One region of the Duganella sp. GW822-FHT06D06 genome, then DNA from elsewhere that is predicted to be linked to it. Evidence: predicted binding sites of a transcription regulator. Region 1 holds the regulator's gene; each other region holds the start of a gene.
The links. The regulator sigma-54, encoded in region 1, starts transcription at its own class of promoters, with help from an activator protein. The targets are predictions, from matches to a motif close to TGGCANGNAANCTGCTTT.
Positions count from the first base shown of each region.

Region 2: pedF (cytochrome c-550 PedF) is a predicted target of sigma-54. The motif match lies at 1,757-1,774, and genes of this name have one in related genera.
Region 3: AC1RMD_RS29170 (TldD/PmbA family protein) is a predicted target of sigma-54. The motif match lies at 1,897-1,914, and genes of this name have one in related genera.

Region 1 is NZ_JBXALQ010000014.1:103,053-107,262, forward strand. It holds gene lptC (LPS export ABC transporter periplasmic protein LptC) at 1-248, shown strand, start outside; gene lptA (lipopolysaccharide transport periplasmic protein LptA) at 277-858, shown strand; gene lptB (LPS export ABC transporter ATP-binding protein) at 861-1,613, shown strand; gene AC1RMD_RS22960 (RNA polymerase factor sigma-54) at 1,619-3,097, shown strand; gene hpf (ribosome hibernation-promoting factor, HPF/YfiA family) at 3,175-3,534, shown strand; gene AC1RMD_RS22970 (alginate lyase family protein) at 3,633-4,210, shown strand, end outside.
Region 2 is NZ_JBXALQ010000035.1:15,536-19,745, forward strand. It holds gene AC1RMD_RS30650 (TonB-dependent receptor) at 1-396, opposite strand, end outside; gene AC1RMD_RS30655 (substrate-binding periplasmic protein) at 396-1,226, opposite strand; gene pedF (cytochrome c-550 PedF) at 1,241-1,717, opposite strand; gene AC1RMD_RS30665 (SH3 domain-containing protein) at 1,841-3,259, opposite strand; gene AC1RMD_RS30670 (prohibitin family protein) at 3,262-4,210, opposite strand, start outside.
Region 3 is NZ_JBXALQ010000025.1:38,828-43,037, reverse strand. It holds gene AC1RMD_RS29185 (PIN domain-containing protein) at 1-111, opposite strand, end outside; gene AC1RMD_RS29180 (hypothetical protein) at 108-737, opposite strand; gene AC1RMD_RS29175 (class I SAM-dependent methyltransferase) at 861-1,673, opposite strand; gene AC1RMD_RS29170 (TldD/PmbA family protein) at 2,095-3,732, shown strand; gene AC1RMD_RS29165 (TldD/PmbA family protein) at 3,750-4,210, shown strand, end outside.

The sequences.
Region 1 (4,210 bases):
GCGTCAAGCTCAGTGGTAATGTGGACGTGGTGCGCCCGGCCGGGCCGCAGGCGCAGGCGATGCGCATGACCACGCCGACCCTGACCGTGTATCCGGACGAAGAACGGATGGAAACCGCCAGCCCGGTGGCGCTGGAAATGGGCAACGCCACCGCCAACGGCGTCGGCATGAAGGCCAATAACGCCACCCGCGAAGTGCAGTTGGGCGGACGCGGACAGCTGACGATGCCGCCGCGCGCCGGCCATTGAGGAAACAATGATGATGAATGGAATGACGATGAAGAAACTGATACTCTCGGCGGCGATGCTGCTGATGGCGGCCGGCGCGGTCCACGCGGAAAAAGCGGATGCCAACAAGCCGACCAAGATCGATTACGACGACCTGCAAATCGACGACGTCAAGCAGATCAAGACGCTGATCGGCAATGTCGTGCTGACGCGCGGCACGCTGCTGATGAAGTCGCCGAAGGCGGTGGTGACCACCGATCCCGAAGGCTATAACTTCGTCGTGCTGACCAGCACGCCGGGGACGCTGTCGACCTTCCGCCAGAAGCGCGACGGCGCCGGCGACCAGTGGATCGAGGGCGAAGCCGAGCGCATCGAGTACAGCGACAAGACCGACCTGGTCAAGCTGTTCTCGAAAGCCCGGGTGCGCCAGCTGGAAGGCGCGCGCATGACCAGCGAAGTCAACAGCGAGTTCATTTCCTACGACAGCCGCACCGAACATTTCGACGTCAAGAATAACGTCTCCGGCGTCAGCAAGCCGGGCGCCGGCCGTGGCACCATGGTGATCCAGCCGACCATCCGTCCGGCCGCGCCGGCACCGGCCGCATCGACGCCGCCGGCCACGGAGAAGTAAGCATGGAGCCATCCTGCGGTAGCACCCTGATCGTGCGCGGCCTGCAAAAGACCTACGGCAAGCGCCAGGTCGTGCATGACGTGTCCCTGCAAGTCGAATGCGGCGAAGTGGTGGGCCTGCTCGGCCCCAACGGCGCCGGCAAGACCACCTCGTTCTACATGATCGTCGGCCTGGTGCCGTCGGACGCCGGCAGCATCGATATCAGCGGCACCGATATCTCGTCGCTGCCGATCCACCGCCGCGCCTCGCTCGGCTTGTCCTACCTGCCGCAGGAAGCGTCGGTGTTCCGCAAGCTGACGGTGGAAGAAAATATCCGCGCCGTCCTCGAAATTCAAAAAGTGGACGGCAAGCCTTTATCCAAGGCTGCCATTGATGAACGGCTCAATACCCTGCTGGCCGATTTGCAAATCGAAAAGCTGCGCGAGAACCAGGCGCTGTCGCTGTCGGGCGGCGAGCGCCGCCGCGTGGAGATCGCGCGCGCACTGGCGACCAATCCGCGCTTCGTGCTGCTCGACGAACCATTCGCCGGGGTCGACCCGATTGCCGTGATTGAGATCCAGCGCATCGTGCGCTTCCTCAAGGAACGCGGCATCGGCGTCCTCATTACCGATCACAATGTGCGCGAAACGCTGGGCATCTGCGACCGCGCATATATCATCAACCAGGGCACGGTATTGGCTTCAGGCCGGCCAGACGACATCATCGCCAACGAATCGGTGCGTCGCGTGTATCTGGGCGAACACTTCCGTATGTAAAACCCATGAAACAGTCTTTGCAACTGCGCACGTCGCAGCACCTCGCGCTGACACCTCAGTTGCAGCAGTCGATCCGGCTGCTGCAGTTGTCGACGCTGGAGCTGCACCAGGAACTGGAACAGCTGCTGACCGATAATCCGCTGCTGGAGCGCCTCGACGACCCGCTGGACCGCTCGCTGCGGCTGCTGTCGGACGGCGCCATCAGCCAGCAAGCCCCGGTCGGCGACGCGCCGCCCGAAGGCCCGCCCAACACCCAAGAGGCGCCGGCCGCCGACGCCGACAACTACGACGGCCCGGCCGCCGACACCGAAAGCACCAGCAGCGACGCCGACGTCGACTGGAGCGACGCCGGCCGCAGCAAGGCGCCCGACGACGAGGACTCGCGGCCGCAACTGGAGGCCAGCCACTGCACCTTGCGCGAGCACCTGATGGAGCAGATGCGGGTGACGGTGCTGGAGATGCGCGACCGCGCGCTGGTCGAGCTGATCATCGACGCGCTGGACGAAAACGGCTACCTCGAAGAATCGCTGGAAGAAATCCTGGCCCGCCTGCCGGAAGAGCTGGAACTGGAGCTCGACGAATTGCAGACCGCCTTGTCGATGCTGCAAAGCTTCGACCCGATGGGCGTGGGCGCGCGCAACGCGTCCGAATGCCTGGCGCTGCAGATCAAGCGCTTGCCGGGCATTCCGATGGTCACGCGGCGCATGGCGCTGGCCATCGTTGAAAATCATTTGACCTGGTTTGCCCAGCGCGATTTCAACAAATTGAAGAAGGCGCTGCTGTGCGACGACGAAGATTTGCGCGAAGCACAAACCGTCATCCGCCAGTGCAATCCGCATCCGGGCTCGGCGTTCGCGTCGGACGTGTCGGACTACGTGGTGCCGGACGTGATCGTCAAAAAAGCGCGCAACGGCTGGCAAGTGAGCCTGAACAACGACGTCATGCCGCGCCTGCGGGTGAACGCCATGTACGCCAACCTGCTCAAGCAGGGAAAAGGCGAGGGCGCGATGGGCGCGCAGCTGCAGGAAGCGAAGTGGCTGATCAAGAATATGCGCCAGCGTTTCGACACGATTTTGCGCGTTGCACAAGCGATAGTAGAACGACAAAAGAACTTTTTCTCCCATGGCGCGGTTGCCATGCGCCCCCTTGTGCTTCGCGAAATTGCTGATACACTGGGTCTACACGAGAGCACTATTTCTCGTGTAACAACTCAAAAATATATGCTGACCCCGCACGGTATGTTTGAGTTGAAATATTTCTTTGGCAGCCATGTCGCCACTGAAGCGGGGGGAGAAGCAAGTTCGACGGCGATACGCGCACTCATTGTGCAATTGACAGGAGCAGAAGACCCGAAAAATCCTTTATCCGACAGTAAGATTGCGGACATGCTGGGAGAACAAGGCATGGTGATTGCGCGACGCACTGTTGCCAAATATCGCGAAGCGTTGAAGATCCCGCCAGTCAGTCTCCGTAAATCTTTGTAGTTACTTGGTTCCTGCGCGCCCGGCGCTAATGGGCTCCGCACTAACCGTAAGAAGCGACATTATCTTTAGGAGTGTGTATGAATCTCACCATCAGTGGACATCATCTCGAAGTGACCTCGGCCATCCGTGAATACGTGCAGAACAAGCTGGAACGCGTCACCCGCCACTTTGATCAAGTGATTGATATTGCTGTCATCCTGACTGTAGATAACCTCAAAGAGAAAGAGAAACGCCAGAAGGCTGAAATCAACCTGCGCATGTCGGGCAAAACCGTCTACGTGGAAAGCCTGTCCCAGGACCTGTACGCCGCCATCGATACCTTGATCGACAAGCTGGATCGGCAGGTCATGAAGTACAAAGCCAAGGTCCAAGAGCACGGCCACGATGCGATCAAGCATCTCCCGGATAGCTACGAACCCGCTGCCGCCGCCCTATAACAACGGCCCCGGCACCATCAAACTAAGGGCGCAGAGGCGCCCTTTTTTGCGCCCAAATGGTTTAGAGTAAACGTTTTCCTCATTGCAACGGGCGTGGCATGAAACGAGCTAAACTATTTACGGCATGGATGCTGACTCTGGCGATGCCGGCCGCGCTGGCATGCACCGCGCCGCCGCCGGCCGTGATCGACATCGACGCCAACAGCTATTACTCGGATGCGCACCATTCCGTCATCGATCCGGTGCTGCGTGCGCGCAATATCGCCCACACCAAGCCGATCGACGACTTCCTGGCCGGGGTGGCGAAAAACGCCAGCCGGGGCGACGCCGCCTGCGCGCTGGGCTGGCTGGAGAGCTGGGCCGGGCAACAGGCCTTGCTGGGCAAGCTGTCCAGCGAACAGGCCTGGTATGTGCGCAAGTGGACCCTGGGCGGCATGGCGTTGAGCTACGCCCGCGTCAAGCCGGCCGCCAGCCCGGCGCAGCAGCAAGCCATCGAAGCCTGGTTCAAGACGCTGGCCGACGCCACCATGGCGCATGCCGACGCGCGCAGGGGCACGCGCAACAACCACTACTACTGGGAAGGCCTGGCGGTGACGGCGGTGGGCGGCGTCACGCACGACGAGCGCTACCTGGCCTGGGGCCGCAAGGTGTTCGAACATGCGATGGGTCAAGTTGC
Region 2 (4,210 bases), on a different contig from region 1:
GACCACATCGCCGAATGGTTCATTCACGCGCACACCGTCCAGGTAGACGGAAATACCCTGCGAGGTCCCCAGCACTGGCGAAGCGCGAAAGCCGCGATAGGTGATGTCGTTCTGGAACGGGCTGCCGGAGACCTCGTTGACATTCACGCCGGTCAGGCTCCGCGCCATGAATTCGCTGAGGTTTTGGCCGGCGGCGGCGCCCACCAAGGTGGCGCTCGCCGTTTGCACCTGGTAGGGCAATTGGTTGCGGTCCACGCCCAGTCCGGGCAAAGGCGCAACGCCGACGATATCCACCGACAGCATGGCGGTAGCCGGAAACACTGCCACGGCGCCATCGCCTGCCGCAGCCGCACCGCACGCCAGCAACATGCCGCTCGCCGCCGCGTAGCCGCGCATCACGGCATCTGCTCGTGCACGCCGTACCGGGCGAAGATGGCTTGCAGTTCGCCGGAGGCCTTCATTTCATTGACAGCCGCCTGGAGCAAGCGCGCCATGTCCTGGTCGTCCTTGCGCACTGCCATGCCCACTGCCCACCCTGCGCGCGGCAAGCGCTGGAACGCCACCTCGTTCAATGGAAAGGCGGGATCGTCCCGAAACACCGCATCAATCTCCGAGCGGTTGGCCAACACGGCGTCGAGCTGCCCCGCCTTGAGCTGCGCCAGCGCTTCCGCGGCTGTGTCGAAAATCCGTACCTTATCGCGGAAGCGTCCATTGCCCTCGCCCAGCAGCACCATCGCCGCGATGGAGACCTTCTCCACGCCGATGGTCTTGCCGCTCAGCGCATCGATACCATCAAAGACCGGCATGCCACGCGCGCTGCGCACCAGCCGCACCGTCTCGACATGATAGGGGGCGAAGATGGTGACCTTGCCGTTCTCGTTCATCAGTTGTGGTTCCACCGGCACGTGCAGCAAAATGTCCGCCGGTCCGTAGCCGAGGTAATGTCCCTTCCAGACCATGTTGCGCAGATCGTCGCCAAGGTTTTCACCGGCGGGAAAAGGCAACAGGCTCAGTTTCAGGCCCAACTTGGTGGCCAGCGCCTGCGCCACATCCACATCGATGCCGGCGCCGCGCTCGGAAAACGGCGCAAACTGTTCATACACGGCCACCTTGAGCGAACCGGATAGACGGATCTTGTCCCAGTCCGCATACGCGGGAGCCGCGACGCCCACCAGCGCTGCGACAAGTGGAATCAACGCGCCTGCGCGCAAACGAAAGTTCGACATGGTCTGGCTCCCGATCAGTTGGCGGCGTCGCGACGACCGTCGAGGTAGGTCTTGATGGCCCACATGGCTTCCTGATTAAACACGCCCTCAAACGGTGGCATGTAAACGGCGCCGTTACGCACCTTGCCGTGCCGGATCGAGTTGAGGAAATAGTTATCGGTCTCCTTGTAGCAGGCCTTCTTCTTGTTGTCGTTCTTGACGTCGGTGCAGTCGCGGTCGAGCTGACGCAGATCCGGCGCGATACCGCCGGTGACCGCCTCCAGACCGTGGCAGCGGGCGCAGTTCTGGTTGTACGCGGACGAACCGATTTTTAACGCAAGCTTGTTGCCGCGATAAGGATTCTGGTCCAGCCATTTTTCGCCAAGCGGCGTCAGGCCGGTGGTGTCCACCGCCTGCGGCACAACGTTGCCGTGGGCGGTGGCATAAAGGGATGTCGTGGCTGCGGCGGCGATAACGGTCACGATGGCGAGAATGCGGAATGGATGGTGCATGATGTCTCCTGGCTGTTTTAATGAGTGATATACAGCCATTGAGCAAATGCCATGCCACGCGTTTCCCGCCTTGACCCATCTCGCACCTGCTCCAATTTGGCACAGCTGTCACAACCCGGATGTTCAGCGCAGGCTGACGGTCTGGCGTTTCCAGGCCGGGTCCTGCCAGCGATAGAACATGCTGAGCGATGACGGCTTGTCGGCGGTCTTCAACGTCGCCATCGTACTGATCGCCACCAGTTCAAAACTGCGTTTGAATTTGCCGTCAACACGGGCTTCCCGCGCCACCAGCATGTTCTGTAATCCCGGCACCCAGCCGGCGAATTCGGCGTAGCCGATATCGGGATCGGCGGCGGCCGGAGGCAGCACGTCGACCAGCCAGCCGGTGCTGGTCTGATGGAACAGCCACATCTCGCGCCAGCCATCCATCGGCTGCACCGCCAGCGACAGCGCCGTGCCTTGCGCATTGGCACGCGCCGACGCCGCCCACACTACGCCATAGCTGCAATGTCGCACCAACGCGTGCTGCAGATCGTGTTTTGCATCGACCAGCGCGACGCAGGTTTCGCCGGGCTGCCCGGCCATTGCCAGTACGCGCAGGCCACCCTGTGGCGCCGGAAGCTGCGCCGCGCTCTCCGCCGCCCAGCGCACACTACCTACGCGCACGCCTGCTTCGGCAAAGGCGGCAGCATCATCCTCGGTCAACTCCGCCGGATCCACCATCCCCAGTTCGTCCAACGCACGCTGGGCGGACGGGGACGCCTGCTCGCCCTTGCGCGCCCGCGCAAACGCCACCGACGACCACACTGCCGCGCGCCGCATATGGACGCGATTGCGCATGTGCGGCGGCAGGTCCTTCATGTCGATCCGCTCCAGCACCTCCGCGCGCCATTCGTCCAGCGCCGCACGGGCGCCGGGCCGCAGCGCCGGGTCCACGCACTCCTGCCGCGTCAGTCCCAGCACCGCCCTGGCGCGCTGCCGCGGCTCCGACAGCATCGCCAGCACGCGCCTGAAGGCTTCGCCGTCGTAGCACAGCTGCATCCGCCCTTCACGTTCAAAGCTTCGAATACCGACACCGTAGTTGGCGACCGCTTCCAGATGCGCGGCGATCGTGACATCGCCTTGCTTGCTCTGCTTGGAGGAGGCGCGCCGCGCCAGCCGCTCGGCCATCGTGCCCAGCGCGTCGAACGGCTCCGCCGTGATCGCGGCTGCTGGTGCCGCCTTCAGGTAAGCCGCCGCATAGCTGATGCCCAGCGATTCGGCGCCCGGCGTGTCGCGCAGGAAGCGCACCACCGACAGCAACTCCGGCGCGTCGGCCGGCGCCAGCAAGACCCGGCGCACTTGCGAAGCACGTATGTAGCCGGCGCGCTCGCGGCGATAGTCGTAGACCTGCAAGAAGTCCTGCTTCTCGCCGCGTATTTCCAGGCTGTCGCCTTGCCACAGGACGGCCTGCTGCTGCGCAGTGTCCTTGGGTGCGGCGCGCAGCGCGGCCTGATCCTGCGTGACGATCGCCAGTACAACGGCAGCTGCAATCATCGACATGATTATTGTCCTTCCTTGACACTATCCGCAGCTTCAGCGCTGACAGTCGCCATGCGCGGCTGCTTGCCGTGCTGGCTACCCAGCAGCGCCGAGCCGATAAACCCGCCATCTGTCGGCGACGGTGCGATGATGACCGACACCTTGTCCGACAATTTGTCCGCCATCGTCTTCTGGATCAGCAGCGGATTGCGCGTAATCAGATCGCCCTCGCGCTCCATCTGCGCTGCGGCCACCTTGCCGACCAACTCCTGGCGATAGGCTTCCGCGTCCGCCAGCTTGCGGCGTGAATCGGCTTCGCCAGTGGCTTCGATGACGCGCGCCTGCGCATTGCCTTCCGACGTTTTGATGCGCGCCATCTTCTCGGCTTCCGCTTCCAGTTTGCGCTGCTCGATCTGCTTCTGCTTGAACGGCAGCACATGCGCCATCGCCTGCTCCTGCGCCCTGGCTGCGATGATCTGTTCGTTGCCGGCTGCTTCGGCGGCCTTTTCGCGACGGATCTTGTCCGCATCCGCTTCAAGCGCGGTCTGTTTGACCTGCTTCTCCTTCAGCTCCAGCGTGTAGCGCATCTTCTCCGTTTCCAGCTCTTCGGCGAGCAGCTTTTCCATGCCGGCCTGGTATTCTTCCGGCAGCGTGATCTTGCCGATGGTGATGCCGCGCAGCGTGATGCCGTCGGCCGCCAACTTGGGCTTGAGCTCAGCCTCGATCGCCTGCTGGATCTCGGCGCGCTTGGTCGAGAAGATCTCGCGCACCGTGTAGCGGGTGAACACTTTGTAAATCACGCCCTGCACCGCCGGCTCGACGATGGAGCCATTGATATCCGGCGGCAGCGACTGCGCCATGGCCGCCACACGATTCACATCCAGCGCATAGCGCACCGACATGTCCACGCCCAGCGCCAGTCCCTCGACCGACTGGAACGGCGCGTTGTCGTTGCCGGCCGGGCGGTACACC
Region 3 (4,210 bases), on a different contig from region 1:
GTCGCGAACGGGCGTGCGTATCACGTCGAGCAGCGAGCATGTATCGACAAGTAATACAGGCTTGGATGACGCTCCGATTATTTGGGCCGCAGTCGGGATGTCGCAAATCATTCCCCGCGCTCCGCTGACGCGAGCGCATGTTGCATGGCGCGGAGTCCATATGAAAAATCTCCGACTAGATCCTGTGAACTCTGTTCATCCCAGCCATCTTCTCTCAAGAAAAATTGAAGATCGTCTGAATCGAGCGACTCGCGGTGTTTTGCTACGCTGTAGATAAAGTCCAGCCAACGGGCGTCGTCGAGAGGATGGCTGTGACCGGTCGACTTGTTTGCGCAGCTTGAAAATGCGTGGAACTTTTCTGAGGAAGCTTTGCTAACCAGGTCGACAAGCTTAACTTCAGGCTTGCTCATCTCATATTTGAAATGCCCGTTGATGGCGTCGCGAACAAATAAACCAAGGATTTCATTGTACTCATCAGGCGTCAGCTCCGACTTATCTATCGGCACGATATTTCTCACCGAAATTCCGCCATCTGAAGGCGCGGCCCAAAGTCTTGCAGCCCCAGCAGGGCTCGCTTTGATTTCGAAGCAGAAGAATTTACCGCCCACATTCAAAACGATATCCGCCTCCCTTTTCGCATCGCGCATCCATTGCGGCGGCAGGTGTGTTGCAATGGCACGGACAGCTTCTTCCGGTGTGCTATTCGTTTTGATGGTTAGTTCTTGGAACTTCTTCATGATCGTCTCTTTTCAGGGCTGTGAGAAAGACCGACGCCGGCCGTCGAAGGCCAGGTCGGTTTGTCACCTTAAATCATATGCCATTCCTGCGAGAGCGAGCTTGAAACACCAGCAATGACAGGGTTAAGGCTTGACGAACTTCAGCGTCATGCGGTCGCTCTCGCCGATGGCCTTGTACATGGCGCGGTCGGCGTCCTTGTTGGCGTAGGTCGGCGGCAGCGCCCAGACGCCGTTTTTGTGCTCGGCGGTGTCCTTGGGGTTGGCGTTGACTTCCGACTTGTCGGCCAGCTTGAAGCCGGCCGCTTCGGCCAGGCCTATCACCTGTTTCTCGTGCATATAGCCGGCGCTGTCGCCCTTGCCCTGCGCCTTGGCGGCCGGCAGGCGGTGTTCGACCACGCCGAACACGCCGCCCTTCTTCAGGCTGGCGTAGACGCTGCCGAACAGCGCCTTCAGGTTGTCCGGGCCGGTCTCCGTCCAGTTGTGGATGTTGCGGAAGGTCAGCACCATGTCGACGCTGCCGGCCGGCGCGAACTCGTACTTGCGCGGTGGCGAGAACACGCCCAGCGCCACCTTGTTGTACACCTCCGGCTTGGCGTTCAGGCGCGCGATGAAGCGCTCGGCGGCCTTGCGCTCGTCCGCTTCCGGCGAGGCCAGGTCGTTGCCGGCGGCGATCAGCTTGCCGTGCTCGCGCAGGTAGGGCGCCAGGATCTCGGTGTACCAGCCGCCGCCCGGCGCCAGCTCGACCACCGTCATGGTCGGCTTGATGCCGAAGAAGTTCAGCGTTTCATACGGATGGCGGTAGACGTCGCGCTCGACGTTGGCGGGCGTGCGCGACGGCGCGGCGACGGCGGCCTTCAGTGCGGCGTCTTCGGCGGCAAAGGCGCCGCCGGCGATCAACATGGTGGCGGCCAGGGCGGCAAGTACGGTACGTTTCATGCAAAGTCTCCTGAGGGTTCGTTTGTTTGGACGATGCGCAGCCGCTCGCCCTGCGCGATCATGGTCCAGGCTTGCCTATAGGTCAAGCGAATTGGGACGGACGTCCCCGGCGGACGCCGGGCGGACACTTCCGGACACTGGCGGACAGTCCGGCGGACAGATCTGCGGACACTGCACCCCTGAAATTCCTGCCGGCCACACTGGCTTGCAATATGAATGGTCGTGGCACACATTTTGCCTATCCCCTTCCTTAATCCGGCGCTAATATTGCCAAACCGGCGGAAACGGCGGCGGATATTCAGGTGTAGTGCAAAGCAACGAGCGGTAACGAAGTAGTTCCAGCTAGAAAAGCAAATAAAAAGCAGAACCCCGGGCGACCGGCCCGCAATCTAATCCTTGCTGTTACGTTTTTGGAGATACGATGGAACGACGTGCATTCCTCAATGTTAGTAGTCTGGCCCTGGGCACGATGCTGCTGCCCGCCTTCGGCCGCGCAATCGCGGCGGAAGAGCTGCTCAAGCCAGTCGCCCTGCAATTCAAGAAAATGCTGGCCGACACCGCGCTGACTGCGGCGACCCAGGCCGGCGCCTCCTACTGCGACGTGCGCGTGGGCCGCTACCTGAACCAGTTCATCACCACCCGCGACCTGAACGTCGAGAACGTGGTCAACACCGAATCGGCCGGGGTCGGCGTGCGCGTGATCGCCGGCGGCGCCTACGGCTTCGCCGCCACCAACGACATGAGCCCGGACGGCGTCGCCGCCGCCGCGCGCCAGGCGGTCGCCATCGCCAAGGCCAACGCCAAGCTGCAGACCGAGCCGGTGATCCTGGCGCCGGTCAAGGGCGTCGGCGAAGTGTCGTGGGCCACGCCCATCGTCAAGGACTGGCGCAGCGTCGCCATCAAGGACAAGGCCGAGCTGCTGATCGCCGCCAACAAGGCCGGCATGGAGGGCGGCGCCAGCTTCATGCAGTCGCTGCTGTTCCAGGTCAATCAGCAGAAGTACTTCGCCTCCACCGACGGCTCCTACATCGACCAGGACGTGCATCGCCTGTGGATGCCGGTGTTCGCCACCGCCGTCGACCAGAAGACCAACAAGTTCCGTTCGCGCCAGGGCCTGTCGTCGCCGGTCGGCATGGGCTACGAATACCTGGACGCGCGTCCCGAGCACAAGATCAAGGCGGCCGGCGGCGTGACCACGCTGTACACCAACTCCTACGACCTGATCGAGGATGCGCGCGCGGCCGGCAAGCAGGCCAGGCAGAAGCTGACCGCCAAGTCGGTCGAGCCGGGCAAGTACGACCTGGTGCTGTCGCCGGAACACATGTGGCTGACCATCCACGAATCGGTCGGCCACCCGACCGAGCTCGATCGCGTGCTGGGCTACGAGGCCAACTACGCCGGCACCAGCTTCGCCACGCTCGACAAATGGCAGACCAAGAAGTTCAAGTACGGCTCGGAGATGGTCAACATCGTCGCCGACAAGACCACCCCGGGTTCGCTGGCCAACGTCGGCTACGACGACGAAGGCGTCAAGTGCAAGCGCTGGGACATCATCAAGGACGGCATCCTGGTCAACTACCAGGCCACCCGCGACCAGGCCCACATCATCGGCGAGAAGGAGTCGCACGGCTGCTCGTACGCGGACAACTGGAGCAGCGTGCAGTTCCAGCGCATGCCCAACGTCTCGCTGCAGGCGGGCAAGAAGAAGCTGACCCCGGACGAAATGGTCAAGGACGTCAAGAAGGGCATCTACATCGTCGGCGACGGTTCCTTCTCGATCGACCAGCAGCGCTACAACTTCCAGTTCGGCGGCCAGCTGTTCTACGAAATCAAGAACGGCAAGATCGGCGCGATGCTGGAAGACGTGGCCTATCAATCCAACACCCAGGAGTTCTGGAATGCCTGCGCCGGTCTGTGCGACGAGCGCGATTGGCGCATGGGCGGTTCCTTCTTTGACGGTAAAGGCCAGCCTTCGCAGGTGTCGGTGGTGTCGCATGGCTCCAGCACGGCGCGCTTCAACGGCATCAACGTCATCAACACCGCACGCAAAATCGGCTAAGCCCTGGAGACCACGAGATGAAGAATTTGAGTCAAGACGAAGCAAAACGTATCAGCGACAAGGTGCTGTCCCTTTCCAAGGGCGACCAGTGCGAAGTGAACATCACCGGCAGCCGCAAGGGCAATATCCGCTACGCGCGCAACGCCGTGTCGACCGCCGGCTTGATCGAGGACACCCAGCTGGTGGTGTCGGTCGCCTTCGGCAAGAAGCAGGGCACGGCCACCATCAACGAGTTTGACGACAAGTCGCTGGAAAAAGTGGTGCGCCGCGCCGAAGACCTGGCCCGCTTGGCGCCGGAAAATCCGGAGTTCATGCCGACGCCGACCAAGCAGCAATACAAGGCCAGCGAGACTTTCTTCCAGAAGACCGCCGACATCGATCCCGAGTTCCGCGCGCAGGTGGCGGCCTACAGCATCGAGAACAGCAAGAAGAACAAGCTGGTGGCGGCCGGCTTCTTCAGCGACAACACCCAGTTCAA